3 regions of the Pseudomonas shiyinii genome follow, and region 1 is predicted to be linked to each of the others. Evidence: riboswitches for the same ligand, from Rfam matches in the RefSeq annotation. Region 1 holds a riboswitch; each other region holds the start of a gene.
The links. Region 1 has a riboswitch for cobalamin ahead of ACXHGZ_RS10245 (ABC transporter ATP-binding protein). Riboswitches for the same ligand answer to the same signal wherever they lie in the genome.

Region 1 (9,967 bases):
GGATGGCGGCTCGGCATTTCGGGTCGTTGTCGGCGAATACGGTGCAGGTAAAACCTTCTTCCTCAATCTGGTGCGCGGCATCGCCATGGAGCGAAAGCTCGTCACCATGCACGCCGACTTGAATCCAGACCGCCGGCTTCACGCCTCAGGCGGTCAAGCGCGCTCACTTTACTCGGAGCTCGCCAAGAACATGTCCACGCGTACCAAACCCGACGGCGGTGCACTCCAGGGTATCGTCGAGAAATTCATTTCCCAGGCTAAAGCGGAAGCCAAGGCCAAAGGTGTTGAGAGCGAGGTCGTCATTCGTGAGTACCTGGCAGAGCTCACCGAGATGGTCAACGGCTATGACTTTGCCGACGTCATTGCTGCTTACTGTCGCGGTTTCGAAGAAGGCAATGAGCAGCTCAAAGCTGATGCCATCCGCTGGCTGCGCGGCGAATTTTCCACCAAGACCGATGCTCGGGCTGCGCTCGGCGTACGTACGATCGTCGACGATGCCTCCGTCTACGACCAGTTGAAGCTGCTATCACGGTTTGTGCGTTTAGCAGGTTTTGGCGGCTTGATGGTCTGCCTGGATGAATTAGTAAACTTGTACAAACTGGCGAACACCCAAGCCCGCAACGCCAACTACGAACAGATCCTGCGCATCCTCAACGATTCTCTGCAGGGCTCCGCTGAAGGCCTGGGCTTTGTCCTGGGGGGCACACCTGAGTTTCTGATGGACACGCGTCGCGGGCTCTATAGTTACCCTGCCCTCCAGTCGCGCCTCGCTGAAAACAGCTTTGCTAAATCCGGCCTGGTCGATCTTTCTGGGCCGGTCATTCGACTCAGCAGCCTGACCCCAGAAGACTTCTATGTGCTGCTACAAAAGCTGCGTAACGTCTACGCCTTCGGCGAGCCTGAAAAGTTCTTGCTGCCGGACGAAGCAATCCCCGCTTTCATGGCGCACTGCAACCAGCGCTTGGGCGAGGCGTACTTCCGGACGCCACGCACGACCATTACAGCTTTCATCAACCTGCTCGCGGTGATCGAGCAAAACCCTACAGTGGATTGGCGTACCTTGCTGGGCGCCGTGGAGCTGGCCAAGGATGAGGCTGGGCAACAGGATCTTGAAGTAGAGGCCGACGATGAGCTCGCCAGCTTCAAGCTCTGACTCTTCTTCTTTTGAACGTCTGCACCCCGAGGTCCAGCAATGGATCTGGTCACAGGGGTGGACGTCGTTACGTGATGCCCAGGAGTGGTCGGTACCGGCGTTGGTGGGCGCTGATCGCGATGTGATCATTGCTGCGTCCACCGCGGCAGGCAAAACGGAGGCTGCATTCCTCCCCATCCTGACCAACCTACTCAACGACTGTGAGCCTGCCGGCGCAGTGCTGTATATCAGCCCACTCAAGGCACTGATCAACGACCAGTGGGACAGACTCAGCCGGCTGTGCGAGCGGCTAGAGCTGCCTGTCGTTGCTTGGCATGGTGATGTGGCAGCAAGTAAGAAACAACGGTTCTTGAAATCACCCGAAGGCATCTTGCTGATCACTCCGGAGTCGCTCGAGGCGCTGTTCGTGAACAGAGGCTCGAGTTTGCCTGGAGCTTTTCAGAACCTGCGCTATATCGTCGTCGATGAGCTCCATGCCTTCATTGGCAGTGAACGCGGTAAGCAGCTGCAATCGCTTATGCAACGGGTTGAGATCGTCGTAGGTAGGGCCCTGCCTCGTGTAGGACTTTCGGCGACGCTTGGGGAGATGTCGCTGGCCCGAAAATTTCTGAGGCCAGTTCGCCCCGATGACATTACTGTCATCGAGTCGAAATCCTCTGGCCAGGAACTCCAGGTGCAGGTACGTGGGTACATTGAACAGCCCATGCAGCAACTGGTGGCCGAACACCCTGACAATGCATCAACAGATGAAAGCGCCGAGAAGGAAGACACCTCAGGTACGAAAGTGGCTATCGCAGGTCACTTGTATAAGGTACTCAGGGGGCATAACAACCTGATCTTCCCCAACAGGCGCCAGGAGGTTGAATGGTTTGCCGACCGTCTGCGTTCACTGTGCGAGAACGATGGAGTGCCAAACGAGTTCTGGCCGCACCACGGTAGCTTGTCCAAGGACCTCCGCCAGGATGCCGAACAGGCGTTGAAGGCGGGAGACCCTCCAGCTTCTGCCGTATGCACTACCACCCTTGAGCTGGGTATCGACATCGGTAACATCAGGACGGTCGCACAGATCGGCTCCCCCCCCTCTGTTGCGAGTCTCAGGCAACGGCTTGGCCGCTCAGGTCGTCGACCCGGTGAGCCTGCTATGCTCAGAGCGTACTGCCGAGAGCGCCCCTTAACGGATCAGTCTAATCTCTCCGATCAGTTACGTGAGGGCCTTGTCCAAACGGTCGCCATGATCCGCTTGCTGATCAATGGATGGTTTGAACCACCACGGTCGGAAGGCCTACACGCCTCGACACTGGTGCAGCAGTGCTTGTCTTCGATTGCTCAGCTCGGCGGTGCCTCGGCGGCGCAATTATGGGGAAATCTCATAGCTAGCGGCAGTTTTGCGAGCGTCACCAAGCCTGATTTCCTGTCTTTGCTCAAAGGTATGGGTGAGAAAGAGTTGATCGTCCAGGACAGCTCAGGACTTCTGCTGCCAGGCGAACTCGGGGAGCGGTTAATCAACCACTATGAGTTCTACACCGCCTTCACGAGTGATGAAGAGTTTCGTTTGCTCCAGAATGGCAAACCACTTGGCTCGCTGCCCATCAGCAAACCCCTGACCAAGGAGCAACGTATCATTTTCGGCGGCAGACGCTGGCAGGTTCAGGACGTCGACCTTGAAGCGAAGGTGATCGTGGTCACGCCGGCGCGGGGCGGCGAGCCCCCTCAGTTTGATGGGCTAGGCGCGCAGGTGGATGATCGCGTCAGGCTTGAAATGCGAAACGTACTGACGGAAACCACCCCTTGTCCCTTCCTGGACAAGCATGCTCAAGCCCTACTGGAGGAAGCTCGGAGTAACTTCCGTGCCCTCGGCTTGAGTGCCGCTGCGATTGTTGGCTCAGCTAGCGTAAGCCACGTCGCGACCTGGCGAGGGGACTATACCAACGATGCGCTGGCCTTGTTGCTCAGGCATGTGGGCATTCAGTGTGAAAATACGGGACTCTTCCTGGAAGTTGCATTCGGTGGGGAGGATACGCTGCGAGCGTTGCGCGTGGTCGGCCAGATGGACATCTCAGATGTAGAGTCCATATTGGAGAACGTCGAAAACATGATCCAAGAGAAATGGGATTGGGCTCTTCCCCGCTCGCTCCTGATGAAGTCGTTTGCCTCGAGCCATCTTGATCTCCAGGCTGCAGTTTCAACAGCGCGGCTTCTTAGCCAGGACGCGCAGGACGAGGCGAATGCCTGAACCGCAACGACCTGCGTCGTATTGACCTGAACCTGCTGGTGATCTTCGAGGCCTTGATGTTCGACGTGTTGTCTCTTTCCACCGACTTCGTCTCGTAAGCTGCCGCGCGCCAAAACCTGAACCGGGTGCGCCGGTTCAGGTTTTGGCTGCGTGCGATGCCATAACGACCGCCCTGCAAGTTGACTCCCCACCCCATAAATGCTCAGATGCGCCCCAGTTTCAGGTGTCCCCTGCCGCCGCGCCGGGGATTAAACGGGAAGCCGGTGCCTCGCCTTGTGCGATCAGTCCGGCGCTGCCCCCGCAACGGTAAGCGAGCGATGCATTCGATACGCCACTGTGCCACCGGCATGGGAAGGTGAATGCCTCACGCCTCTCGCAAGCCCGGAGACCGGCCTGTCACCTCGTTTGGCAACTCCCGCGGTGGGCGGGCGCGGGCCGGTCTTGGGCAGCAGCTTGCCCGCGATTCCCTTGCGCGCCGTCATCGTCGGGTTACATTCATTCCCGGTACGGTTGCTCGTCATGTCTGCCCCTACCCTGCGTCTCGAAGGTTTGCACTGGGCACCATCGCCTGGTGGCCGGCGGCTGCTCGACGGCATTGACCTGGAGGTACTCCCCGGTGAATGCGTCGGCCTGATCGGCCCCAACGGCAGCGGCAAGACCAGCCTGCTGCGCTGCGCCTATCGCTTCACACGGCCTGATGGCGGGCGCGTGCTGCTCGAAAACGAGGACATCTGGCAGCGCCCGGCGCGCTGGGTGGCGCAGCGCATCGCGGTGATGCTCCAAGAGTTTCCCGAGGATTTTGGCCTGAGCGTACGCGATGTGGTCGCCATGGGCCGCGCGCCGCACCAGGGTTGGTTCGACGGCGATGATGACGATGCGCTGGTGAACGCCAGCCTGCATCGCCTGGGCCTGCAAGAGCGCAGCGATCATGGCTTTACCCCGTTGTCCGGTGGCGAGAAGCAGCGCGTGCTGTTGGCTCGCGCGCTGGTCCAGCAACCGCGCCTGTTGATCCTCGACGAACCCACCAACCACCTGGACCCTCGCTACCAGTTGGCCTTGCTGGAGCACTTGCGCGCCACAGGCCTGAGCCTGCTCGCCAGTTTCCACGACCTGAACCTGGCTGCGGCCTTCTGTGACCGGCTGTATGTCATCGAGGCCGGTCGCATCGTTGCCCACGGCACTCCGGCCGAGGTACTGACCGAACAATGCCTGGCCGAAGTTTTCGGTGTACGGGCACTGGTCGACCGTCACCCCGTGGCCTTTCACCCACGCATCACCTGGATCAGCCCCGCATGAAGCGAAGCCTCACCTGCCTGGCCCTGCTGGCCGCCCTGCCCTTCGTCGCCTGGGCAGGCGACTACCCCGTGACCGTGCGCAGCTGCGAGCGCGATGTCACCTTCAGCCAGCCGCCCCAGCGGGCGGTGAGCCATGACAGCAACCTGACCGGCATGCTCCTGGCCCTGGGGTTGCGCGAGCGTATGGTTGGCTTCACCGGCATCAGTGGCTGGAAGACCCTTGACCCAACCATGACGGGTGCCCTGGACGGCCTGCCGGAACTCGCGCCACGCTACCCATCGGTGGAAACCCTGCTCGATGCCAACGTCGACTTCCTCTTTGCCGGCTGGGGCTACGGCATGTACGTGGGCGGCCCGGTCACGCCACAGGCCCTGGCACCGTTCGGCATCCCGGTGTACGAGCTCAGCGAGTCCTGCTCGCGGGTCATGCCCCAGCACCGCGCCAGCCTCGATGACCTGTACCGGGACCTGGACAACCTGGGGCGCATCTTCGACGTTCGCCAGCAGGCCCAGGCCCTGATCGCCACCCTGCGCCAGCGCGTGGCGCGTGTGCAGGCGCAGGTCGCCGCTGCCTCCCAGGCGCCCCGTGTATTTCTCTATGACAGCGGCGAAGACCGCCCCACCACCTCCGGCCGCCTCGGCATGCCCCAAGCGCTGATCGAGGCGGCCGGCGGTGACAATGTAATGGCCGATGTCAACGCCAGCTGGACCGAAGTGAACTGGGAGAGCGTGGTGGAGCGCGACCCGCAGGTGATCGTGATCGTCGACTACGGCCCGACCTCCTGGCAGCAGAAGCGCGACTTCCTGCTCGCGCACCCGGCCCTGGGCGAGGTGACGGCCATCCGCGAACGACGTTTCGTGGTGCTCTCCTATATTCAGGTCACCCCATCGGTGGACAACGCCAGCGCCATCGAGCAGTTGGCAGCGGCGCTGCATCCCCGCCTGTTCGCAGGCACACTGCAGTGATGCCGATACGTGATCGTCGCGCCTACCGGTTGTTGCTCGTCGCGCTGCTGATGGCAATGCTGTGCTCGTGTCTGGTGTCCCTGGGGTTCGGTGCTGCCCAGGTACCCCTGGCCGATGTGCTGGGTATCGTGTTGCAACAGGCAGGCCTGGCCGACCCAGGGGAATGGAGCCGGGGCCAGGCACAGATCGTCTGGCAGATCCGCGCGCCGCGGGTGCTGCTCGGTGCGCTGGTGGGTGCAGGCCTGGCCTTGGTCGGTGGTGCATTGCAGGCCGTGACCCGCAACCCGCTGGCCGATCCGCATCTGCTCGGGGTCAGTTCCGGTGCGGTGCTGGGCGCTGTCCTAGTGGTGCTGTTTCTGGGCGCCTTCGCCGGCCCGTTCAGCCTGCCGCTTGCGGCGTTCATCGGCGCGCTGGCCAGCATGCTGCTGGTATTGGCGGTGGCCAGCCGACGCGGGCGCCTGGACAGCGACCGGCTGCTGCTCGCGGGGGTGGCCGTGTCCTTCGTGATCATGGCCCTGGCCAACCTGCTGCTCTACACCGGCGACCCACATGCGGCCAGCTCGGTGATGTTCTGGATGCTGGGCGGCCTGGGCCTGGCGCAGTGGTCGCTGCTGTGGCTGCCGGCACTGTGCGTGCTGGCGGGCTTTGCCTTGCTGATGAGCCTGGCGCGGGCCCTCAATGGTTTGATGAGCGGCGAACAGACAGCCGTCAGCCTGGGCTTCGAGCCCCGTCGGGTAAGAGCCCAGGTGTTCGTGGGGTGTGCGCTGCTCACAGGCGTGCTGGTGTCGTTGTCCGGGGCCATCGGCTTTGTCGGCCTGATGCTGCCCCATGTCGCCCGCCGGCTGGTAGGCGCCGAACATCGACGGCTGCTCCCGGCCTGTGCCTTGCTCGGGGCGCTGTTCATGGTCTGGGTGGACATCGGCGCACGTACGTTGATCGCGCCTCAGGACCTGCCCATCGGCATCGCCACCGCCGCCATCGGCGGCCTGTTCTTCATTCTGATGCTGCGCCGCAAGGCCTGACGTGTCTACAGGCCTTGTGCCCGACGCTCGCGTACCTGGCGCTTGAGCACCCGCAAAGGCGGTGCATAGAAGAACCCGAACGACACGCTGCCCTTGCGTCCGGGCAGCGCGTGGTGCAGCCGATGGGCCCGATACAGGCGTCGCAGGTAGCGGTTCACCGGCTTCGGCGCCTGGGGCCAGTGGCGATGGAAGAAGCCATCGTGGGCCAGTACATACAACACGCCGTAGCCCGCCACGCCAGCGCCGACCCATTGCAGCGGTGCGTACCCGGCCTTGCCCAGGGCGACCAGGCCCGAGGCGATCAGGGCGAGTGCCACCAGGTACAGGTCGTTGGTCTCCAGCATGCCCAGGTGGGGCTCATGGTGCGAGCGGTGCAGCCACCAGCCCCAGCCATGCATGACGTACTTGTGGGCCAGCGTGCCGACGCCCTCCATGGCCACCAGCGTGCCGAACAGGATGGCGAGATTGAACAGCATGTAACGGTCCGAGGTTGTAACGAAGGGCGCAAGGTTAACACCGCCTGGGCGCGCTTCAGAGGCCTTTTTCATGAAAGTCCGGTCGCCGAACCTCCGGTTTCATGAAGGAAATTTCCCAGATCGCGCAATTGTCACGCAACTGTCCTTGACCCTGCCTGGCGCCAGGCGTAAGGTCCGCGGCGCAGTTTTGCATCCCACAACAGGAGTCCTGCATTGGACAGTAGCCCCAGTCGATTGCGACAGGCCCACACGGCAAGCTAGTCCGGCAGCCCTCTTGCCACTGTCTTGCCGCACACGGTAGACGGTGGTTCATCACGGCCCAGGCGGGTCGATGTCTCCCCTTCTTTCCTACCTGCCCTTGTGCCCAGCACGCAGGCATGTGGTCCTCGCACTCGTTGTTTTCAGTTGCGCCGCAGGCGGCGCCCCACGGGCATGTGCCCGGGAAATGAGGTTTGCTATGGATTGGAAAGTCTTTCTGCTGCGCGTCAGCGTAGCCCTGGTACTCGGCGCCCTGATCGGTGCCGAACGTCAACTGCGCCAGCGCCTGACCGGCCTGCGCACCAATGCGCTGGTCAGCACCGGCGCGTGCCTGTTCGTGCTCATGACCCAGGCGGTGCCTGGCATGGCACCCACCGATGCTTCGCGAATCGCCGCCTACGTGGTGTCCGGTATCGGGTTTCTCGGTGGTGGCGTGATCATGCGCGACGGTTTCAACGTGCGAGGCCTGAACACCGCAGCCACACTTTGGTGCACGGCCGCCATTGGTGTGCTGTGCAGCCTGGGCCTACTCCTCGAGGCCGCATTGGGCAGCCTGGTGGTGCTGTGCGCCAATATCCTGCTGCGCGACATCGCCCAGCGCCTGGACCGCCAGGAGGTGCTGCCGGCCAGCGAGGTGGAGCAGCGTTTCGAGGTCCGCATCGTCTGCCGCGCCGAGGACGAAATCCAGGTACGCAGCCTGATGTTGCACAGCCTCAGCGACCCCGGCCTGCGCCTGCAGTCGCTGCACAGCGAAGACCTGGCCAACCCCGCGCGCCTGGAGGTGCGCGCCGAGCTGCTCGGTACACCGCAGGCCCCTACCCAGCTGGAACGCCTGGTCAGCCGGGTAAGCCTCGAAAAAGGCGTCAGCTCGGTGCGCTGGCAGCTGCGCGAGCTGGTCGGCGAATGAGCCGCTGGCGAGCCTTGCCTTGGCGCGGCAGGGCTCGCAGACTGGGTATTTTGCCAGGGACCGCTCATGCACATTCGCCCTACCCGCCTTCATGATGTCCCCTTGCTTGCCGCCATCGAGCGCTCGGCGGCCCAGGCCTTCCTGCGTTTGCCCGACCTGGCTTGGCTGGCCACCGGCGATGTGCTGGACGAAAACGCCCACCGGGCCTTCATTGCCGGGCAAGGCAGCTGGGTGGCGGTGGACGGCAACGACTGCCCGCGAGGTTTCGTTTGCACCGAACAGGCACACGACTGGCTGCATATCCACGAAGTGTCGGTGAGCGCGCAGGCCCAGGGCCTAGGGATGGGGCGCGCCCTGCTCCAGCAAGCAATCAGCATCGCGCGGAGCCACGGCAAGCGGGTCGTCACCCTGACGACCTTCGCCGAGGTCCCCTGGAACGCGCCGTTCTACGCCCGGCACGGGTTCAAAATCATCGACCCCGCACAACTGGACGCCCGCCTGGGCGATATCCTGCAGGCCGAACGCGCCCACGGCCTGACCGGGCGCTGCGCGATGGCATTGACGATCGTGCCGGCGGCTTGATCGCTCACGAATGGGTGCCGGTCAGCGCACCGGTGGCCAGCTGATAGCGGTCCCGCCCTTGCCGTTTGGCCTCGTACAGGGCGCCATCCGCCGTCGCCATCAGGTTTTCCGGCGTGATCGTTTCAGGCCCTGGGTACCCCACCGCGATGCCCGCACTGGCGGTGACATGCCCCAGCGGGCTGCCGGCATGTTCGATCATCTGCCGGCGCAGCAAGGTCAGGATCTCCTGCACGATCGCCACCGCACCCTGGGCGTCGGTGTTCGGCAGCAGCAAGGTGAACTCCTCGCCGCCATAGCGCACCGCCAGATCGCCTGGGCGCTTCAGCGCATGGCGCAGCACTTCGCCCACGCGTCGCAGGCACTGGTCGCCGCCGGGGTGGCCATAGCGGTCGTTGTAGGCCTTGAAGTAGTCCAGGTCCATCATCACCAGCGCCAACGGGTAGCCTTGGCGGCGGGCCCGGCGAATCTCCGCGTCGAACACACCGTCGAGCCGGCGCCGGTTACCCAGGCCTGTCAGGCTGTCGGTCAGCGCCAGGGACTTGAGGGTCTGGTGCGCCTGGTGCAAGGCGCGTTCGATGACGATGCGCTCGCGTAGCTGGCGCAGCACCACCCAACCGAAGGTCGCCAGCCCCACCAGCAACAGCAGCAGCACGGCGACCGACTTGAGCATGTCGTGGCGCCATGGGGCGAGGATCGACTCCCGCGACAAACCGGCTTCCACCACCAGTGGGTAGCTGGACAGTGCCCGGTAGGCATACAGCCGCGGGGTACCGTCGACCACCGCCACCGCCTCGGCCACGCCCTGGTCGGCGTAAGGCAGGTGGTTGCGGAAGATCTCGCTGTCCGCCAGGCTGCGCCCCACTACCTGCTCGACGAACGGCCGTCGGACCAGGATGGTGCCATCACGCTTGGCCAGTACCAGCGCGCCGCGTTCGTCGATCTTGAAGTCGCCGTAGTAGCGTACGAACCAGTCCACTTTGATGGTGCCCAGCAGCACCCCGGCGAAACGGCCGTCCGGGTGGTCCAGGCGCCGAGAGATCGGGATCACCAGGTCGCCCGTGGAACGGCTGCGCAC
Region 2 (9,967 bases), 210 kb from region 1:
CAGGGTCGAGCGATACAGGCGTAGCTGCGCCTGGGGATATTGCTTGCGGACCTCGGATTCCGGCAGGTAGTGATCGACCATCGCCAAGCGCAAGCCGGCCAGGTCCTTGGCGTGCCGGGCGAGCATCCGGTCTTGCCGGCTGACGATCACTGGCAGGTCATCGGCATAAGGTTGGCTGAGCACCAATTGGGCATCGGCGGCCTCGAACGCGTTCGAGCTGCCCAGCAGGTCGATGCTGCCTGCGCGGAGTGCCTCGATGGCTGCCTGGCGATCGGGGAAGCGTCGGACTTCGATCGCCACACCCAACTGTTCGGCGATCAGGCCGGCATAGTCGGCGCTGATTCCTTCGTAATCGGTGAGGCTGGTGTTGATCTCGAACGGTGGGTAGTCCGGCTTCGAACTCCCGAGCACCAGGGTCTTGCGCCGCTCCAGCCATTGCCGATCGACCGGGTCCATCGGCAAGGGCGGTGCGACGCTCAGGGACCGGGCCAGTAAGTGGCGGGCCTCGCTGTCCGCGCTTGCCGCAGGCGAGGTGGCTACCAGGCATAAGCCCAATAGAAGAACGCCCAGCGCCCTCCTCATAGAGAGTGCGCTCAAGCGACCTGGTTGCGCTTGGCCAAGTCAACCATCTCGACCAGCGACTCGGTCTTGAGCTTGTCCATGATCCGGCCCCGGTAGGTGCTGATGGTCTTGGCGCTGAGGTTCATGCATTCGCCGATGAATTTGTTGTTCTCCCCTCGGCTGAGGCGACGCAGCACTTCCATTTCGCGATTCGAAAGGCTCCCTAGACGTTCGCACTCGCTCTCCAGCGAACTGCTGTTGACCGACATCTGTGGAAAGGTCGAGTAACCCTTGACCAGCGCCTTCAAGGCGAACACCAGGGCATCGAGGTCTTCATCCTTGTTGACGAAGGCGGCAATCCCGGCATCCAGGCAGCGACGTACATAAAGGTCGGCAGGTTGGCCGGTGAGCACCATGATCTTCGGTGCAGGCTCAAGCAATTGCAGCCGCTTGATCACTTCCATGCCGTCGAGGCCCGGTAGGCCGATGTCGAGGATCACCACGTCGGGGCGAAGTGAGCGTGCTTTCTGCACGGCATCGATACCGTCTCCTGATTCACCGATGACGCGAAAACGTTCGCGTTCGAGCAACATGCGTACCGCGAGTCGAACGGTTGGATGGTCGTCAACCATCAGAACGGCTGTCATTGGATAACTCCTGTAGGAATGTGGTCCGTTTCCTGAAATCCCGCAGGAATACCCTCTGGGACCTGCGCGGAGCGCGCAAGATACGTTTATTCGGGTGGCATAGTAATAGGAAGCGTAGGGGCGTTGAATAAACGAAGCGTATTTGTTGAAAAGTCCTACAAGCGGTATGGCAATGATACAAGTCGGCCGGTCATCGTCAACCCGCGGTCCCTATCCGCCGGCCTGGGTGCATCGGCTATGGGGCTTGATGACGCGCTGGCCTGAGGCCGGGTTGTCCAGCAGGGCGGTTCCGACTCGTGTTGGCCGGGGGACCAGCTGACCACCACAATTCGGGCAACGTCCCTGGAAATGCTCCTCGTCGCAGGCCCGGCAAAAGGTGCATTCGAACGAGCAGATCCTTGCGTCCGGGCTGTCGCCTGGCAGGTCGATGTCGCAGCATTCGCAGTTGGGGCGCAGTTCGAGCATCTGTGTAACCTCATTGTGTTTTTTGTAGGAATGATCTTGGGCTTCAACCCAAGGGGCGATAGAGGTGAGCGTGCCCGGCCCGGTACAAGGCCGACTCGGCGAATGGGGTGTCGCCCAGTACATGACCCACCAGGATCAATGCCGTGCGCCGGAAGCCTTTGGCTGCCGTGAGCGCGACGATATCCTGCAAGGTCCCTCGCACCCAGTCCTGGTCCGGCCAGGTGGCGCGGTGCACCACGGCAGCCGGGCAATCCGGGCCGTAGTGGGGCAACAGCTCGGCGACGATGCGCTCAAGGTGCTTGACGCCCAGGTGGATCGCCAGGGTGCTGCGGTGCCGGGCCAGGTCGGCCAACTGCTCGCCCGCGGGCATGGGCGAGCTGTCCCCGTAGCGGGTGAGGATCACTGTCTGCGCCACTTGCGGCAAGGTCAGCTCGCAGCCGAGCAAGGCTGCGCTGGCGGCAGTGGCCGTGACGCCCGGGATCACCTGGTAGTCGATACCCAGCTCGCGCAGGTGGCGGATCTGCTCGCCGATCGCCCCGTACAGGCTCGGATCGCCACTGTGCACGCGGGCGACATCATGGCCTTGTTCATGGGCGTTGCGCATGGCTGCGATGATCTGGTCGAGGTGCAGTTCGGCGCTGTTGATCACCGTATGGGCATTATGGCCCTGCAGGACGGCTGCGGGCACCAGGGAGCCGGCATAGATGATCACCGGGCACTGACGGATCAGGCGCTGGCCCTTGATCGTGATCAGTTCCGGATCGCCGGGGCCGGCACCGATGAAGAAGACCGTCATGGAAAATCCTTGCAGTAGGGCAATAGAAAGCGGCGATTATCGGCTGCACGCCAAGGCAACGGTAGCCCGGTCGCCTACTTGGCGTGGCACCAGCAACCGGGGCGTCCCTTGTTTTTGTGCGGCCAACGCCAATGCTGCACTTTCGGCGACCCCCCAGCAGCCGCTGTGGTTGAATGCGGCGGCCGAGCGATGGCTGAGCAATGGTTCGAAGGTATGCAATTGTACGGACGGAAACAGCGTCAGGGCGAGCCCGAGGCGGCTGGCCAGTGCCTGCAACCCGGCTTCTTCGGCCTTGAGGTCGATGCTGGTGATGCCGCGCAATTGCGCCAGTTGCAGGCCATGGGCAGCCAGTGTGTCACGCAGGAGCCGCTCGAGGTGGTCGGCCGGGCATCCTCTGCGGCACCCAAAGCCGGCGTAGAACGCCGGCAACAGGGGAGGGCGAGTCATCAGGCCTGGCTGGAACGACGATAAAGCCAGGCGCTGAGCAGGCCGAGGGCGAGCCAGAAGGCCGCGTTGGTCAACCAGGAGGCAAGCTTGAATTGGGCTTCCAGGGCCTCGGGGGCCAGGCTCTCATGGACGGTTGGTTGTGGGGCGCCGACCAGGTGGGGAATCGCCAGCAAGGCCACGCCGAGCGTCTTGAACAGCCAGTGCCGAGCGAACACCGCCAGTGCCAGGCCTGCGGCGGTGGCAGCCGCTGTGCTGGCCCACCAGGCCTGACGTTGGCCCAGGTCGGCCGCGACAGTGCCTGGCAGTTCCGGGGGCAGCCCGAGGGTCGGCGCCAGGCAGAACACCGCAAAGCCGGCCAGCCCCCATAGCGCACCGGTGCTCAACGTGCGGGGCTCGCGCAGGCTGTACAGCGCAGCAAGGACCAGGGCGAAGCCGACGGCCACCACCAGGTTGCCACCGGTCGTGGACACTAGGCGTTGCCAGCCGTCTTCAGGGGCCCAGGCTTCGGCGTCGTGGGTGTGGGCGGCCACGCCATCGTCATGCGCGTGGTGCTCGGCGCTCGGGGCGTTGTTCTCGTAGGTTTCCGCCTGGAGAATCAGCGGCGTGACCCAGAGACTCTGCAACAAGGTCAGCAACAGGGCAGCGAGCAGCCCGCTGAAGCCGGCGGTTCGGGCAATGCGCTTGATCATGCAGGCGTACTCAGTGGCAAGGGAAGGCGGCGCTGTGGCGGGTATCGTGGGCGGCGTTGTGCACGGCCTCGATGTGCGAGAAGCCGGCGAAGTAGACCAGGCACAGGCCTAGCAGGCTGGCGCCGATGGCGAGGAGCACGCGCTGGCTGAGGCTGACGGGAGTGGCGATGCTGTGTTTGGCGCTGGTGACGGACATGACGCGTTCCTCTGCTTTTTTATGGGCGACGGGCACGGGCGTCACGCCTGGGCAGAGCTTGCCCAAGGCACACGACAGCACCCGCCCACCGCGGGGTGTTCATTCGTCGTCAGGCCGGTCTCCGGGCTGGCGAGGAGGAGGCAGGCTCCCTGGACAGCGTCACCTTCCCATGCCATACGACGCGGCACAGTGGTCAAGACGCGCACTCGCTTACCGTTGCGGGGGCAGCACCGGCCTTGCCCGGCCCCTTGGGGCCTGCGACGCACCGGTTTCCCGTTTCACCCCCCGAGGGGGCACCTGAACGCAAGGTGCAAGCAAAGCATGCGGCCGATGCTCCGTCAATTGGTGCCGTAGGAGCATCTCCTGTGGGTGCGGGTAAACCCGCTCCCACAAAATCCGTTCTCTATGGAGATGGAGGGAATACTGCGCTGATGGTTGACCGCCTACCCACCACTGCGTAGCCTTGCCGCTTCGAGGTTCTGCGGCGTCGGCCGCAGCTAAGACGGGAACGCGGTCCAAGCCGCGGCTGCCCCCGCAACTGTAGGCACTGAACAGGATCGACACAGCCACTGCGCTCCGCGTGGGAAGGCGTCGCTCCACCGGCTACGGCCGGTACGGTGCAAGCCAGGAGACCTGCCTCGTGACGTTTTCGACTTTCAACCGGGCGGGGTGATCCGGTGGCGAACGAGCCCGGCCGACAAGCCCGAGGCTTTCGTCCTGCATGCCCGCGCCATCCTGCCAAGGGCATCGCGACATGAAAACACTGGCCAAGCTCCCCGTCACCATCGTCACCGGCTTCCTCGGCTCGGGCAAGACCACCCTGCTTCGGCACATGCTCGACAACGCCCAGGGCCGGCGCATCGCGGTCATCGTCAACGAGTTCGGCGAACTGGGCATCGATGGCGAAATCCTCAAGCAATGCAGCATCGGTTGCACCGAGGAGGAAGCCAGTGGCCGTGTCTACGAACTGGCCAACGGTTGCCTGTGCTGCACCGTGCAGGAAGAGTTCTTCCCGGTCATGCGTGAACTGGTGGCACGCCGCGCTGACCTGGACCACATTCTCATCGAAACCAGCGGCCTGGCCTTGCCCAAGCCACTGGTACAGGCCTTCCAGTGGCCGGAAATCCGCAACGCCTGCACCGTCGACGCAGTGATCACCGTGGTCGACAGCCCGGCGGTGGCCGCCGGTACCTTCGCGGCCTATCCCGACCAGGTGGATGCCCAGCGCAAGCTCGACCCCAACCTGGACCATGAGTCGCCTCTGCACGAGCTGTTCGCCGACCAGTTGGCCAGCGCCGACCTGGTGGTGCTCAACAAGGCTGACCTGATCGATGCTACAGGCCTGGCCAAGGTCCGTGCCGAGGTGCTGGAGGAGCTGCCGCCGGCGGTCAAGGTCATCGAGGCCAGCAGCGGCCGCCTGCCGCTTGAGGTGCTGCTTGGTGTAGGGGCCGAAGCCGAGGCGCACATCGACGGTCGCCGTACCCACCATGATGCCCATCACGACGGCGATGACCATGACGATCACGACCACGATGCCTTCGACTCCATTTCCATCGACCTGCCGGAGGCGGACGAGAGCCTGCTGCTCGACGCCCTGACCCAACTGGTGGTGGAGTTCGGCATCCTGCGCGCCAAGGGCTTCGCCGCCATCCCCGGCAAGCCCATGCGCTTGCTGATCCAGGGCGTCGGCACCCGCTTCGACAAGCACTTCGACCGTGCCTGGCGCGCCGAAGAGCCGCGCATCACGCGCCTGGTGCTGATCGGCCAGGACCTGGACGCCGCGCAGCTGGAAGCGCGCCTGCGCCAAGCCCTGGGCGCCTGACCCATGCACCTGCTGCGGACCCAGCCCGGCGGCTTCGTGCCGGACGACAGCATCGCCGACCTCGGCCAGACGCCGGCCGAACTGGTGATTCTCTGCAGCGGTGACTCGCACCTGGCGCTGCTCGCCGAAACCGCCGAGCAGCTGCCGGAGGGCTTCCCCAGCCTGCGCCTGGCCAACCCCATGCAGGTGCAGAACCACGCCTCGGTCGACCTTTATGTGGACCAGGTGCTGCGCCATGCGAAGGTGATTCTGGTGTCGTTGCACGGTGGGGTCGGCTATTGGCGCTATGGTGTCGAGCAGCTGGTGGCCCTGGCCGCCCGTGGCGTCCAGCTGATCCTGGTGCCTGGGGACGACCGCCCGGACCCTGAACTGACCGGCCTGGGCACGGTGACCGGTGCACAGGCCGAACGCCTGTGGCATTACCTGCGCCAGGGTGGCAAGGCCAATGCCCTGAACCTGTTCAACTGCCTGGCCAGCCTGTGGCTGGAGCGCGACTACGCCTGGGAAGAACCGCAACCCTTGCCGCGTACCAGCGTGTACCACCCCAGCAAGCCCAGCGCGACCCTCCAGGATTGGTACGCCCAATGGCACCCCGACCAACCTGTAGCGCCGGTGCTGTTCTATCGATCGCACCTGCAGGCGGCCAACACCTCGTTCGTCGATGTGTTCTGCCAGCGCCTGCAGGCCGCAGGGCTCAACCCGCTGCCGATCGCCGTGGCCAGCCTCAAGGAGGCCGCCTGCCTCGCGCAGGTCGAGGCCTGGCTGGACGAGGCCGGCGCCGAAGTGGTGATCAATACCACCGGTTTTGCCCTGTCCAGCCCGGAGCAGCCCAACCTGCGCCCGCTGCGGCGCGACATCCCGGTGCTCCAGGCGATCTGCGCCCAGGACAACCAGCCGGCCTGGGAGGCCAGCGAACAGGGCCTGGGCGCTCGTGACTTGGCCATGCACATCGTCTTGCCGGAGCTGGATGGGCGTATCATCACTCGGCCGGTCAGCTTCAAGGACCTGGCCTGGCGCAGCGAGCGCAGCCAGTCGGACGTGGTCTGCTACCGCGCCCACCCCGAGCGCATGGACTTCATCGCCGAACTGGCACGTCGCTGGGTGACGCTGGCGCGCCTGCCCAACGCGCAGAAGCGTGTGGCCCTGGTGCTGGCCAATTACCCGACCCGCGACGGGCGCATCGGCAACGGCGTTGGCCTGGATACCCCAGGCGCCGCGCTGAATATCCTCCTGGCCCTGCAGGGGCAGGGCTACCCGGTAGAGGGCCTGCCGCCGAGCGGCACTGCGTTGATCCACCAATTGCTGGGCGGTGTGACCAACGACCTGGACCACCTCGACCAGCGCCCCTGTGCCCAGAGCCTGAGCATGGCCGACTACCAGCAGGCCTTCGCCTCGCTGCCACAGGCCAACCAGCAGGCCGTGCTGGAGCGTTGGGGGCCGCCGGAGCAGGACCCGATGTTCCGCAGCGGCCGGATGATGATCGCCGGCCTGCGCTATGGCCTGACCTTTGTCGGCATCCAGCCCGCCCGGGGCTATCAGGCGGACCCCAGCGCGGTCTACCACGACCCGGACCTGGTGCCGCCGCATGGCTACCTGGCGTTCCATTTCTGGCTGCGCAACGGCTATGCCGCCGACGCCGTGGTTCATGTCGGCAAGCACGGCAACCTCGAATGGCTACCCGGCAAGGGCGTCGGGTTGTCGGCCGAGTGCTGGCCGGACGCATTGCTCGGCCCGCTGCCGAATATCTATCCGTTCATCGTCAACGACCCGGGCGAGGGTGCCCAGGCCAAGCGCCGAACCCAGGCGGTGATCATCGACCACCTCATGCCGCCGCTGACCCGTGCCGAAACCTACGGCCCGCTGCGCCACCTGGAGCGCCTGGCCGACGAATACTACGATGCGCAACTGCTCGACCCGCGTCGGGCCCGCGAACTGCAGCGCGATATTCTCGAACTGCTCAAGGCCAACCATATCGACCGCGAACTTCAGCTCGAGGGGCAATTGGACGATGCTTCACTGTGGCTGCCACGGTTGGATACCTACCTGTGCGACCTCAAGGAGTCACAGATCCGCGATGGCCTGCATGTGTTCGGGCAGTCGCCGCAAGGGCGTTTGCGCCGCGACACCTTGCTGGCGCTGCTGCGTGTCGAGCGCGGCGATGGCAAAGGCGCCAACGCCAGCCTTGTCCGCGCCCTGGCCAAAGCCATGGCCCTGGGCTTCGACCCGCTGGACTGTGACCTCGGCCAACCGTGGCATGGGCCGCGCCCGCAACATTTGCTGGCGCTCGACGACGCGATCTGGCGCACTTGCGGCGATACCCGCGAACGCCTCGAGCTCCTGGCGCTGTTGCTGATCGAGCAGGCCTTGGCGGGGCACCTGCAATTGCCCGGCGAGCCCGCCTGGCAACCGGTCGCGACAGTCCTCCAAACGTTGGTCGACACGCTGGCGCCGACCCTGGATGGCTGTGGTGCAGCGGAAATCGACGGCCTGCTGGCGGCCCTGAGCGGGCGCTTCGTTCCGGCAGGCCCGAGCGGCGCGCCCAGTCGTGGCCGCCTGGACGTGCTGCCCACGGGCCGCAACTTCTATACCGTGGACGTACGCAACTTGCCCACGACCACTGCCTGGCGCCTGGGCTTCGCCTCGGCCAACCTGATTCTCGAGCGCCATCTGCAGGATCATGGTGACCATTTGCGGCAGCTCGGCCTGTCGGTGTGGGGCACCGCGACCATGCGCACCGGAGGCGACGACATCGCCCAAGCCATGGCCTTGATGGGCGTGCGCCCGGTGTGGGCCACCGGCAGCCAGCGGGTCGACGATTTCGAGATCCTGCCCCTTAGCCTCCTCGACCGCCCACGGGTCGACGTGACCCTGCGCGTATCGGGCTTTTTCCGCGATGCCTTCGGCAACCTGATCCGCCTGTTCGACGCCGCGGTACAGGCGGTGGCAGCCTTGGACGAGCCCGAGGACCTCAACCCCCTGGCCGCCCGCGTGCGACGCGAACGCGAGGCGTTGCTGGCCGAAGGCTTGCAGCCCGAGCAAGCCGCGCGCCAGGCCGGCTGGCGGGTCTTCGGCGCCAAGCCCGGCAGCTATGGCGCCGGTGTGCAGAACGCCATCGATGGTCGGCTCTGGCAGACCCGCGACGACTTGGCCGAGGTCTACCTCAACCATGGCGGCTACGCCTATGGCGGCGCTGACGAAGGCACCCCGGCCCGAGCCGCGTTCGCCCGGCGCCTGGGCCAGGTGCAAGCGGTGCTGCACAACCAGGACAATCACGAGCACGACCTGCTCGATTCCAACGACTACTACCAGTTCCAGGGCGGCATGCTCGCAGCCTCCGAAACCCTGGCCGGCAGAACGCTGGCCAGCTACCACGGCGACCACAGCCAGGCCGACCGCCCACGCATCCGGACTCTCAAGGAAGAACTGAACCGGGTGATCCGCGCCCGGGTCCTGAACCCCAAGTGGATCGACGGTGCCAAGCGCCACGGCTACAAGGGTGCTTTCGAGCTGGCGGCGACGGTCGACAACCTGTTCGCCTTCGACGCCACCACGCACCTGATCGACGACCACCATTACCAGTCCCTGGCCGATGCCTATGTGCTCGACCCCGCGACCCGTGACTTCATGCGCCAGCACAATCCCGAGGCCCTGCGCGACCTCACCGAGCGCTTGCTCGAAGCCCAGCAGCGCGGCTTGTGGGAGACGCCGGGTGACTACCGCCAAGCGCTCGAAGAGCAATTGCTCGATGGCGAGGAACAAGCCTGAAATGAATGACCCCTTGCAATTCCCGCTGGCCGCCGTAGTGGGGGCCGACGAACTCAAGCTGGCCCTGTGCCTGACCGCCATCGACCCCAAGATCGGGGGTGTGCTGATCGAAGGCCCCCGGGGCATGGCCAAGAGCACGCTGGCCCGCGGTCTGGCCGACCTGCTGCAAGCGCCTGGGCACACACCGCCGTTCGTGACCCTGCCACTGGGTGCCACCGAGGAACGCTTGGTCGGCACCCTGGACCTGGATGCCGCGCTGGGGCAGGGCAAGGCGCAGTTTTCTCCCGGCGTGTTGGCCCAGGCCGATGGCGGCGTGCTCTACGTCGATGAGGTCAACCTGTTGCCCGACCCATTGGTGGACCTGCTGCTGGACGTAGCCGCCAGCGGCACCAACCGCATTGAGCGCGATGGTATCTCGCACCGTCACGACGCCCGCTTCGTGCTCATCGGCACCATGAACCCTGAGGAAGGCGAGCTGCGCCCGCAGCTGCTCGACCGTTTCGGCCTGAACGTCGCCCTCGAAGGCCTGCCGCCGCCAGAGGCCCGGCAGCAGATCATTCGCCGCCGGTTGGCCTTCGA
Region 3 (9,967 bases), 280 kb from region 1:
GCGGTGGCGGCGTCCGGCTTGGCGGTAACGCCTGGCAGGGTTTGCAGATCGTGCAGGCTCATGGGTGCTCCAGGAACGAGGCCAGGGACGGGCCCTGGCGGTAAAGACAGGGGGCCATGATACGGCAGTGAGGCGTGAGCGCAAATGAAAGCGCCCTGCACGAGTGCAGGGCGCTGGAATTAGAGGCCCGCGTGTGCGGGCGCGTGATGGGGTCGCTAGTCCTTTAGCTGGTTCGATACTGCGCGTGTCGATGTGAAAAAAGTGTGAAGTACGCGTGGATGTTTCATGTGCGTACCCAGCTTTCCACCGTCTTGGCGCCGTATTGCTCTTTCCAGGCCTTCAGCCCGCGATGGTTGCCGCCTTTGGTCTCGATCAGCTCGCCGGTGTGCGGGTTTTCGTACACCTTCACCACGCGGGGACGGCGCTGCTGCTTGGGCGCTGCAGTCGGGGCCCGGGTGGCCGCTTTGGGGTCGAGGATGGCGATGATGTCGCGCAGGCTCTTGTCATAGCTTTTCATCAGGCCGACTAGTTTCTGCTCGAATTCGATTTCGCGTTTTAGGCCGGCATCCTTTTTCATCGCCTCCAGTTGCGCCATTTGTTCCTGGAGAGCTTTTTCGGCAGCACGAAACTCTGCAAGTCTGGACACTGTCATCACTCCTGTAAGTACCGTGGCGGGGCGTGACGAACATACAAAAAAAAGCCATAAACGCCGGCCACGAGGATGGGTAAAGCTGTTCGCTGATATCGAGTGTAGTCTTCGAACTCATGAGGGTAAACCGCAAACTTTTTATAAGTAATCACGGAACTTTGCTAGTTTTTCGTGCAGTATTCACGGCGGTCTTCATCGTGCTCTTGAGGCTGACCTAGACCATGGTCCTATGGCTCGTGCTAGAGCGGTTGAGTCATCATCCATGAAACTGGCCGGGGTATTTGCCGCCGGTCTTGTAGTGCCGGGGCAGCGTGCTGCCCCGGGTCGTTTTCGCTTTGTTCTGGATGTTCCTTTCGCATGTTTGCCCCGTTCCCCCTTGCCCCTGGGCGTCGAGTTGCCGGCCTGTTCTTCCTGTGTGTCGGTGCCCAGGCCCAGGCCGCCGGTTTTCTTGAAGACACTACCGCCAAGCTCGAGGCGCGCAATGTCTATTTCAACCGGGATTTCCGTGACGGCCACAGCAGTTCCAGCCAAGGGGCGTCCAAGCGCGAAGAGTGGGCGCAGGGGTTCATCCTGAATGTGCAGTCCGGTTATACCCAGGGCCCGGTGGGCTTTGGCGTGGACGCCCTGGGCATGGTCGGCTTCAAGCTCGACTCGAGCCCGGCGGACAGCAACAGCGGCCTGTTGCCGGCGTCCGGCCATGACCCGCGCCGCTCGGTCGACCAATACGCCAAGCTGGGCGTGGCCGGCAAGGTCAAGGTGTCCCGCACGGTGTTGCGCTATGGCTCGATGATGCCGGACATGCCCTTGCTCAAGTACAACGACGGCCGCCTGCTGCCGACGATGTTCCATGGCGCCATGCTCACCTCCGAGGAGGTGAGCGACCTGAAATTCACCCTGGCGCGCCTGAACCAGTACACGGCGCGAGACTCCACCGACCGCCAGGACATTCGCGTGCACTGCAAGAACAAGCGCTACGCCTGCGACACCGAGGCCGATCACTTCGACCTGGCTGGCGTCGACTACCGCTTCAGCGAACGCCTCAGCGGCCAGTACCAGGTGTCGCGCCTGGAAAACATCTACCGTCAGCAGTTCCTGGGCTTGGTGGCTACCCAGCCGCTGGCGCTGGGCAGCGTGTCGGCGGACCTGCGCCTGATCAAGAGCGATGACATCGGCAATGCCCGCGCCGGCGAGATCGACCACCGCGCCTTCAGCGGCATGCTCGGCTACAGCCTGGGTGGGCACAAGATCAGTGCCGGCTGGCAGCGCATGTATGGCGAGAGCGCCATGCCGTACCTCGACGGTAGCAACCCGTATCTGGTCAACTACGCCCAGGTCAACGACTTCGCCGCCGCCCAGGAGCGCTCCTGGCAGGTACGCTATGACTACGACTTCAAGGCCCTCGGCGTGCCCGGCCTGACCTTCTTCACCCGCTACATCAACGGTGACCATATCAAGGTCCCCGGCAGCACCGCCGAAGGCAAGGAATGGGAGCGCGATACCGAGCTCAAGTACCAGGTGCAGGGCGGTACCTTCAAGGACCTGAGCGTGCGCCTGCGCAACTCCACCTACCGCAGCAACTATGAGCGGTGGGCGCGGGACATGGACGAGACGCGGGTCATCGTCAGCTACAACTTCTCGATCCTGTAGGGCGTTTTGCCAAACACCGGCGGCCGGCCGACAATGGGTGCAGGTATCCGCGCGGGCAGGGCGATGAAACACCTTCTGCTGATTGGCATCGGGCCTGGCGACCCCCGCCAGGTCACCTTCGAGGCCGTGGAGGCGCTGCGGCGCGCCACGGTGTTCTTCATCCTGGACAAGGGGCCCGACAAGGACGAGCTGGCGCGCCTGCGCACGATGATCCTGGAGCGCTACGTTCCGGCCGGTGGCTACCGTCTGGTGCAGGTGGCCGATCCCAGGCGTGATGGGCAGGCGGCGGACTATGTCGGTGCGGTGCAGCATTGGCACCGACAGCGAGCGGCCTTGTATGGCCGCCTGCTCGAGGACGAACTGGGGCCTGGCGACGTCGGCGCGTTCCTGCTCTGGGGGGAGCCTGGGCTGTACGATAGCACCCTGCGCGTGCTGGACCTGGTCCGGGAACGCGGCTTGGCCCTTGCGCTGGAGGTGATCCCGGGTATCAGCAGCGTGCAGGCCCTGGCCGCCCGACATCAGGTACCGCTGAACCGCATCGGCGAGCCGCTGACCGTGCTGCCGGGCAGGCGCCTGGCCGAGCAGGGTCGGATCGACAATGTGGTGGTGATGCTGGACGGGCAATGTGCCTTTGCGGACCTGGACGACCCGGCATTGACGATCTACTGGGGGGCGTACCTGGGCACCGAGGATGAGGTCCTGGTCGCCGGGCCGCTGCTGCAGGTCAAGGCGAAGATACTCCAGGTGCGGGAGCAGATGCGCCAGCGCAAGGGGTGGATCATGGATACCTACCTGTTGCGGCGTGGGCAGTGATCCGCTGTTTCACCTTCATGCTCCATCGTTGGCACCTGGGAGAGCAGCGGGCGCGGTCCCTGTAGGAGCGGGCTTGTCCCGCGATCAAGGGCGAAGCCCTTGCCACCACCCGCGATGGCAGGTCCGGCCTAATCGCGGGACAAGCCCGCTCCTACAGGGGCGGCGCTGGCTTCGGGCTCAGAACGTGTAGTCCACCGTGGCGAAATACGACCGGGGCGCGCCCAGCAGCCATTGGTCGCTGGTGTAGAGGTAGGAGGCCGCATACTCGCGGTCGAGCAGGTTATTCACTTGAAGCCCCAGGCGCACAGCCGGCAAGACCTGCCAGCCGATAGTGCCATCGACCACCGTATATCCCGGAACACTACCCTGGTTGGCCGCGCTGTCGTAGCGCTGGTCCACGTAACGCAACCCAAGGCCGGCTTCGACATCCTGGCCCAGCCCCTTGCTCACCCATAGGTTGGCCGTGCGCCGTGGCACGTTGGCCGGGCGGTTGCCGGCGCGGTCCATGATGCCGGTTGCGGTGTGCTCGAGATAGTCGTCGAACCTTGCACGTACCACCGAGGCGTTGGCCGAGACCTGCCATTGGTTGGCCAATGCCAGCTCCACGGACGCTTCGAGGCCGTCGGAGGTCTGCTGGCCGGCCTGCTGCAGGCCGTGGTTCACCGGGTCGGCGACCAGCAGTTTGTGCTTGACGATGTGGTAGGCGGCCAATGTCCATTCGCCCCGGCCATCCCAGAAGCGCTGCTTGAGGCCCAGTTCGGTCTGCCTGGCTTTGGTCAGGTCGTAGCGCTGTTCCGGACGCAAGGTCAGCAGGTCGCCGATGCCGTCTTCGCTGGTGGAGTGTTGGCCATACAGGGACAGGTCCGGCGTGACCGCGAACACCAGGCCGGCACGCCAGTTGCCTCCGCGCAGGCTACGATCGCTACGGGTTTCATTCACCAGGTCGTTGCGCTCCACATGGTTTTGGTCGCGGCGCACACCAGTCACCAGCGACAGGCGCTCGGTCAGCGCGGTGCGGTTTTCCAGGAAGGTGGAGAAGGTGTGGGTGACGGACAAGGTCTGCGGGCGTGTCGGCGACAGGCTGTGGAATCGGCCCGGGGCCGGGTTCCACGGATCGAGCGTGTCCACATTGCCGTCATCGAAGGGGGCATTGCTGTCGACGTTGAAGCGGATCTTGTTGTACTCGGCGCCGATCACGGTCTTGCTGGCGCGCCCGAACAGGGTATGGTCGAACGTGAAGCTCTGGCGGTCGCCGAACTGCTCCTGGTTGTGCTTGATCTGCAGGAAGCTGCCACGCTCGAGCACGCCTTCGGCCGGGTTCCAGGTGTACGACTCGGCGTTGCGCCAATGCCGTCGGCTCTTGATGTAGTAGAGCTGGTTGCTGGCCGACAGGCTGTCGTGAATGTGCCAGTCGGTGTTCAGGCGCGTCCACTGGTCCCGATAGCGCTGCACGTCGTTGTCGATGTTGTAGTTCTTCTTGCGCAGGCTGCTGCGGTAGTGCCCATCGATCAGTGGGGTGCCGTAGTCGTTGGCCGGTTCGGTGTCGCCGCGTTCGTGGGCGAGGGTGAAACTCAGGTTGTCGCTGGCGTCCAGGCGCAGGGCGGCGCTCAGGGCCAGGCTGCGCGAGTCGGTGCGCTCGACCCAGCCGTTGCCGGCCTGCCGGTTCAGGGTCACCCGGTAGCTCAACCGTTGGCCAAGGCTGCCGCCGCTGTCCAAGGCCAGCTGTTGCCGGTCCCAGGCGCCGTAGCCCAGACGCAGGTGGTTGTGCACCGGCCCGGCGAACGGCTTCTTCGGGATCGCATTGACCACTGCGCCGGTGGCACCTTCGCCGTAGAGCACCGAGGCCGGCCCACGGATGACCTCGATCCGCTCGATCATCCATGGGTCGACCGGGAAGGTCAGGGTGCCTGCGCCACTGTACAGGCGTGAGCCATCGAACAGCGTCATCACCGAGCTTTGGCCTTCGAAACCCCGGGCCGAAAGGCCGGTGTTGCCGTCGCCCGGGCTGCCGGTGAAGGTGATGCCGGGCGAGCGGGTGACGGCGTCCTGGAGCGTGGCGTTGTTACGCCTCTGGATCTGCTCGGCGCTGATGGTGCTGGTGCTGGCCGGCGTTTCCAGCGCGCTCAGGCCCAGGCGCGAGCCGGCCTGGGTAGGGGTGCCCAGGTCGATGGCCTGCGGGTCGAGGGCCTCGGTGATCGCTGTAGAGGGGAGTGTCAGGACCTGGCCGTCGGGCTCATCGGGCCAGGCCGGCAGGGCGACGGCCAGGCAGGCCGCCAGGGTGTGAAGCTTGTAGGTACGGGACATGTCGTTCCACGGTTGCAGGAAGGAATGGATCCCGGTGGAAACAACGCATGGAGACCTGACACGCACGCAGGGGCGCACGCGAAACCGGCCTGCGCCCGCCCACCGCGGGGTTGCCAACGAAGCTCCAGGCCGGTCTCCGGGCTTGCGAGGGTCACGAACGCCTTCACCTTCCCATGCACAGGCACAGTGGTGTGTCGAAGGGTTCGCTCGCTTACCGTTGCGGGGGCAGCGCCGGACTTGCCCTGTAAAGGACGCACCGGCTTCCCGTTTCACCCTGCGCGCGGCGGCGCAGGACACCTGAAGCTGGCGCGCATCTGACCATCGATCGGCGAGGGAGTCAAATGCGCAGGGGAGGGGTCAGCGACCGCGCCGGCGCGAGACGCGGGCCTCGATGTTCTTGCGCCCGATCAGCAGCGGCGGCTTTTCCACCACCGGCTCATCGGCCAGCCATTTGTACATCACCAGGCAGTCCACCAGCCCCAGCTGGGCATGGCGGTAGGCCTTGGGCAGCCGGCCGACAGTCTCGAAGCCAAGCTTGTGCCACAGCGCCACGGCCACTTCGTTGCTGGCCACCACCGAGTTGAACTGCAGGGCCAGGAAGCCTTCCTGGCGTGCCAGCTTCTGCGAGTGTTCGCACATCAGCCGCGCCACGCCACGACCGCGGGCGGCCTCGGCGACCATGTAGCCACAGTTGCCGACATGGCTGCCGGGGCCTGCTGCGTTGGCCTTGAGGTAGTACGAGCCCAGCAGTTGGCCGTCGGCTTCGGCCACCAGGGTGCGCAGCGGTAGCGAAAGCCACAGGTGGCGGGCTTGCTCGAAGCTGAGGTCGGGGTCGAAGGCGTAGGTCTGGCGGGCCTGGACGATGGCCTGGAAGGTCGGCCAGAAGTGCTCGAAGTCTTCTGGCGTCATGGGGCGGATGTGAATCATTGCAGCTCCGTAGAGTCGGGTTGGCCCGGCGCCGCCGCGCAGGGCGGCGCCGGTACGGTCAATCGTTGGCCTTGCCCACAGCGTCCATGACCCGGGCCGAATACACCAGGGCGGCGCCCGCATTCATCGCCACGGCCACGCCAAGGGCTTCGGCGATTTCCTCGCGGGTGGCGCCGTGCTTGACGGCCTGCTGGGAATGGACGGCGATGCACCCATCGCAGCGGGTGGTGACGGCCACCGCCAGGGAGATCAACTCGCGGGTCTTGGCATCGAGGTGGTTGGTCTTGGCCCCGGCACCGCTGGCGGTCATGTAGCCGGCCACGGTGTCGGGGGACAGCTGCTTGAGATCGCCGATGCCGGCCATCAACTGCTTACGGTAGGCGTCCCAGTCCATCATGCTCATCGTCTTCACCTTGTAGGGTTGGCAACAGGAGCTTTCAGGCTAGTCGAAGATTCTACCCTTGCCCGCCTCTCAGGGGCCGCGTCAGATGTAGATGAAGAACAGCACCAGCGCCGCGACCACGGCCCACTTTTCCAGGTAGTAGCGGGTACGGTTGCGTTTCTTCATCGCCTTGCCGCGTTCGCGAATCTTGTAGATGCGAGTGAACAGGCGGTTGATGCCGCCGGTCTTGTCATTGGCATCGTTGGGCGCGGCGGCGGCGGCCATGACGTTGCGGCTGAACCAGCGGTTGAAGGCAGTTGCCCAGCGGTACTTGAGCGGGCGCTCGACATCGCAGAACAGAATGATGCGATTGTGCTCGGTGGTGTTGGCGGCGTAGTGGATGTAGGTCTCGTCGAACACCACCGCCTCGCCGTCGCGCCAGGAATACTTCTGGCCATCGACGTCGATGTAGCAGCCGTCGTCGTTCGGTGTGTCCAGGCCCAGGTGGTAGCGGTAGGAGCCGGCATAGGGGTCACGGTGACGTACCAGTTTGGCGCCCGGCGGCAGGGTGGCGAACATGGCCGCCTTGACCGTACCGATGCCCTGCAGCAGTTCGGTGGTGCGGGGGCACAGCTTCATGGCCGAAGGGTGGCTCTCGCCGTACCACTTCAGGTAGAAGCGCTTCCAGCCGGTTTTGAAGAACGAGTTGAAGCCGACGTCGTCGTAGTTGTCGGATTTCTTGATTTCACCCACGTGCAACAACTGCTGGGCTTCTTCGCGGATTTCCTGCCAGTGATCCTTCAGCGGCTGCAACTCCGGGAACGCCTCCACCGGCAGGTAGGGCTTGGCTGGGTGCCGGGAGAACAGGTACAGGAAGGCATTGACCGGGGCGAGGAAGCTGGAGTGGTCGCCCAGCTGGCGGGTCAGTTTATGGCGAACCCGACCGCGCAGGTGAACATAGGCGATCGAGAGGGCGAAGATCAGTACGAGTGCGATTTTCATGGACGGATGCTTGTCGAAATGGCCACGCGTCATGGCTTGAGCCCGCCAGCATAAACAATCATGGGAGCGCTTTGTAGGATTAATCTCAGATTGCCAGGCAGACATTGGTACGAGGCGGTACCCGCCATGAGGGGTGAGGCTCAGGCGTGCCTGTGCGATGATGCAGCCATGCCTACGCAACAGGACCCTTGCCAATGCCAGTGGATGAACGGGAAAAGGGGCAACCGTTCAAGCGGTTGTTCTTCGCCCTGCCAGTGACCGATGCCCAACGCCGGGCCATGGCGCAGTGGCGCCGAGGGCTGAGCCTGCGCAGCGGCAAGCCGGTGCCGGCGGAAAACTTTCACCTGACCTTGTTGTTCCTGGGGGACGTGGACGCGGCCTTGGTGCCTGCGCTGTGCGCAGCCGTCGACAGCCTCAAAGGCCCGGACACGCCGCTGCGCCTGATCCTGGACCGCCTGCAGGTATGGCCACGGGCCAATGTGCTGGTGCTGGAGCCGCAGGATACGCCGCCGGCCTTGCGCCGTTTGGTCTATGCCCTGGAGCAGGCCGTGCTGCCGCTGGGCATCGCCGGGCAGGGCCGGGAATACCGGCCGCACCTGACCTTGTCCCGGGACTATCGCGCCCAGGTACCGGAAGCGGCGGCAGCGCCGGAATTCTTCCTCACCGCCCGGCATTTCACCCTCTATGAGTCACGCAAGGGGCGCTACTGGCCGTTGGCTGAGTGGCCCCTGGCAAATTGACCGTCAGGCCGGCTGCGCCTCGGCGTTGACGAACAGCTGGGCACCCAAGGAACGGGCCTGACGCAGGTACGGCGCCGGGTCCACCCCCTCGCTGTCGGTCAGCAGGGTCGAACTCAGAACCTGGGCGCCGCAGTAGTCGAAGATGCCGTGCTCGATCTGCACACGCATCGCCTGGCCATAGGCGTGGCGCTCGAAGGTGCCTGCGTCGGCCCCGGCAACGCCTACCAGGTGTACGGTGAGGCCGCGCAGCTTCTTGGTCATGGGGCCGTTGACCTGGTAGTCGAACGCCCAGCCATTGCTGAAGACCCGCTCCACCCAGCCCTTGAGCAGGGCCGGCATGGTCCACCAGTAGATCGGGTAGACCAGCACCAGCGTATCGGCCCGCTCGATGCGCGCCTGCTCGGCCAGTACGTCGGCAGGTGGCTTGGCCTGGCGGCGGTGTACCGCATGGTCGGCCAGGCCGAAGCGGGGGTCGAAGCCCTCCCGGGCCAGATCGGCGAATTCGCTGCTGTGTCCGGCGCTGGCCAGGCCCTCGGCGATTTGCTGGGCAAGGGCGTGGGTGAGGGAGTGGGGGTCATGATGACCGATGACGATCAAGGCATGCATGGCGATGCTCCAGATTGGGGATGCGCAATGGGGGCGAGCGCTATATACTCGCAGTAAGTTACGATTGGTAAGTTACTTTTGGTAGGTAATCGATGTCAAGCACCGAAAAACACTCACCACGCAAACGCCTGTCTCGCGAAGACCGCCGTCGTCAGTTGCTCGACATGGCCTGGCAGCTGGTGCGCGAGGAGGGTACCGATGCCCTGAGCCTGGGCCGCCTGGCCGAGCAGGCCGGTGTGACCAAGCCGGTGGTCTACGACCATTTCGAAACCCGCACCGGGCTGCTCGCGGCTTTGTACGAGGAGTACGACGCACGCCAGACCGCCATGCTCGAGGCCGCCCTGGCTGCCGGCGAGGCGAGCCTGCAGGGGCGCGCCGGGGTGATCGCCGCGGCCTATGTGGATTGCGTGATGAGCCAGGGGCGGGAGATCCCTGGGGTGAGCGCCGCCCTGGCCGGCTCGCCTGAGCTGGAGTCGCTCAAGCGGGCCTATGAAGGGCCCTTCCTGGAAAAATGTCGCCAGGCGCTGGCACCGTTCGCGCCGACGGGCACCGTCGGCACGGCGGGCTTGCGGGTATTGGTAGGTGCTGCGGACGCCTTGTCCCTGGCAGCAGCAGCCGGTGAACTGGAGCCTGGGGTGGCAAAACGGGAATTGCAGGCCACCATTATTGCCATGGTCGCACGGCAGTGATGCTGCCTCACGGGTTGTGGGGCCCAGACGCGATGCGTACCATGCCGGCATTCCTTCCAATAACAAAACCGCGCGTCACCGGCCTTGAACTGAGCAGGTGATGGACGGCCTATCGCCTAATGCCAGTCAGTTAAGCCTTATCGGCTGCATTTGGGGCTGCTTCGCAGCCCATCGCCGGCAAGCCGGCTCCCACAGGTTTCGCGGTGTC

Region 2: another riboswitch for cobalamin. It lies ahead of ACXHGZ_RS11270 (CbtB domain-containing protein); the one in region 1 lies ahead of ACXHGZ_RS10245 (ABC transporter ATP-binding protein).
Region 3: another riboswitch for cobalamin. It lies ahead of ACXHGZ_RS09055 (TonB-dependent receptor); the one in region 1 lies ahead of ACXHGZ_RS10245 (ABC transporter ATP-binding protein).

Annotation. Positions count from the first base shown of each region.
Region 1 is NZ_CM161522.1:2,259,605-2,269,571, forward strand. It holds gene ACXHGZ_RS10235 (ATP-binding protein) at 1-1,153, shown strand, start outside; gene ACXHGZ_RS10240 (DEAD/DEAH box helicase) at 1,197-3,386, shown strand; cobalamin riboswitch at 3,591-3,797, shown strand; gene ACXHGZ_RS10245 (ABC transporter ATP-binding protein) at 3,906-4,682, shown strand; gene ACXHGZ_RS10250 (ABC transporter substrate-binding protein) at 4,679-5,647, shown strand; gene ACXHGZ_RS10255 (FecCD family ABC transporter permease) at 5,647-6,669, shown strand; gene ACXHGZ_RS10260 (sterol desaturase family protein) at 6,675-7,145, opposite strand; gene ACXHGZ_RS10265 (MgtC/SapB family protein) at 7,603-8,310, shown strand; gene ACXHGZ_RS10270 (GNAT family N-acetyltransferase) at 8,377-8,892, shown strand; gene ACXHGZ_RS10275 (sensor domain-containing diguanylate cyclase) at 8,897-9,967, opposite strand, start outside.
Region 2 is NZ_CM161522.1:2,474,504-2,484,470, reverse strand. It holds gene ACXHGZ_RS11300 (transporter substrate-binding domain-containing protein) at 1-582, opposite strand, end outside; gene ACXHGZ_RS11295 (response regulator) at 594-1,208, opposite strand; gene ACXHGZ_RS11290 (DUF1272 domain-containing protein) at 1,419-1,673, opposite strand; gene cobM (precorrin-4 C(11)-methyltransferase) at 1,717-2,469, opposite strand; gene ACXHGZ_RS11280 (cobalamin biosynthesis protein) at 2,506-2,898, opposite strand; gene ACXHGZ_RS11275 (CbtA family protein) at 2,916-3,605, opposite strand; gene ACXHGZ_RS11270 (CbtB domain-containing protein) at 3,616-3,801, opposite strand; cobalamin riboswitch at 3,897-4,117, opposite strand; cobalamin riboswitch at 4,259-4,456, shown strand; gene cobW (cobalamin biosynthesis protein CobW) at 4,556-5,623, shown strand; gene cobN (cobaltochelatase subunit CobN) at 5,627-9,388, shown strand; gene ACXHGZ_RS11255 (magnesium chelatase ATPase subunit I) at 9,390-9,967, shown strand, end outside.
Region 3 is NZ_CM161522.1:1,980,005-1,989,971, forward strand. It holds gene gloA (lactoylglutathione lyase) at 1-62, opposite strand, end outside; gene ACXHGZ_RS09040 (histone-like nucleoid-structuring protein, MvaT/MvaU family) at 284-646, opposite strand; gene ACXHGZ_RS09045 (OprD family porin) at 1,007-2,296, shown strand; gene cobF (precorrin-6A synthase (deacetylating)) at 2,360-3,109, shown strand; gene ACXHGZ_RS09055 (TonB-dependent receptor) at 3,287-5,413, opposite strand; cobalamin riboswitch at 5,524-5,729, opposite strand; gene ACXHGZ_RS09060 (GNAT family N-acetyltransferase) at 5,771-6,340, opposite strand; gene ACXHGZ_RS09065 (carboxymuconolactone decarboxylase family protein) at 6,399-6,743, opposite strand; gene lpxO (lipid A hydroxylase LpxO) at 6,825-7,724, opposite strand; gene thpR (RNA 2',3'-cyclic phosphodiesterase) at 7,919-8,464, shown strand; gene ACXHGZ_RS09080 (NAD(P)H-dependent oxidoreductase) at 8,468-9,070, opposite strand; gene ACXHGZ_RS09085 (TetR/AcrR family transcriptional regulator) at 9,163-9,759, shown strand.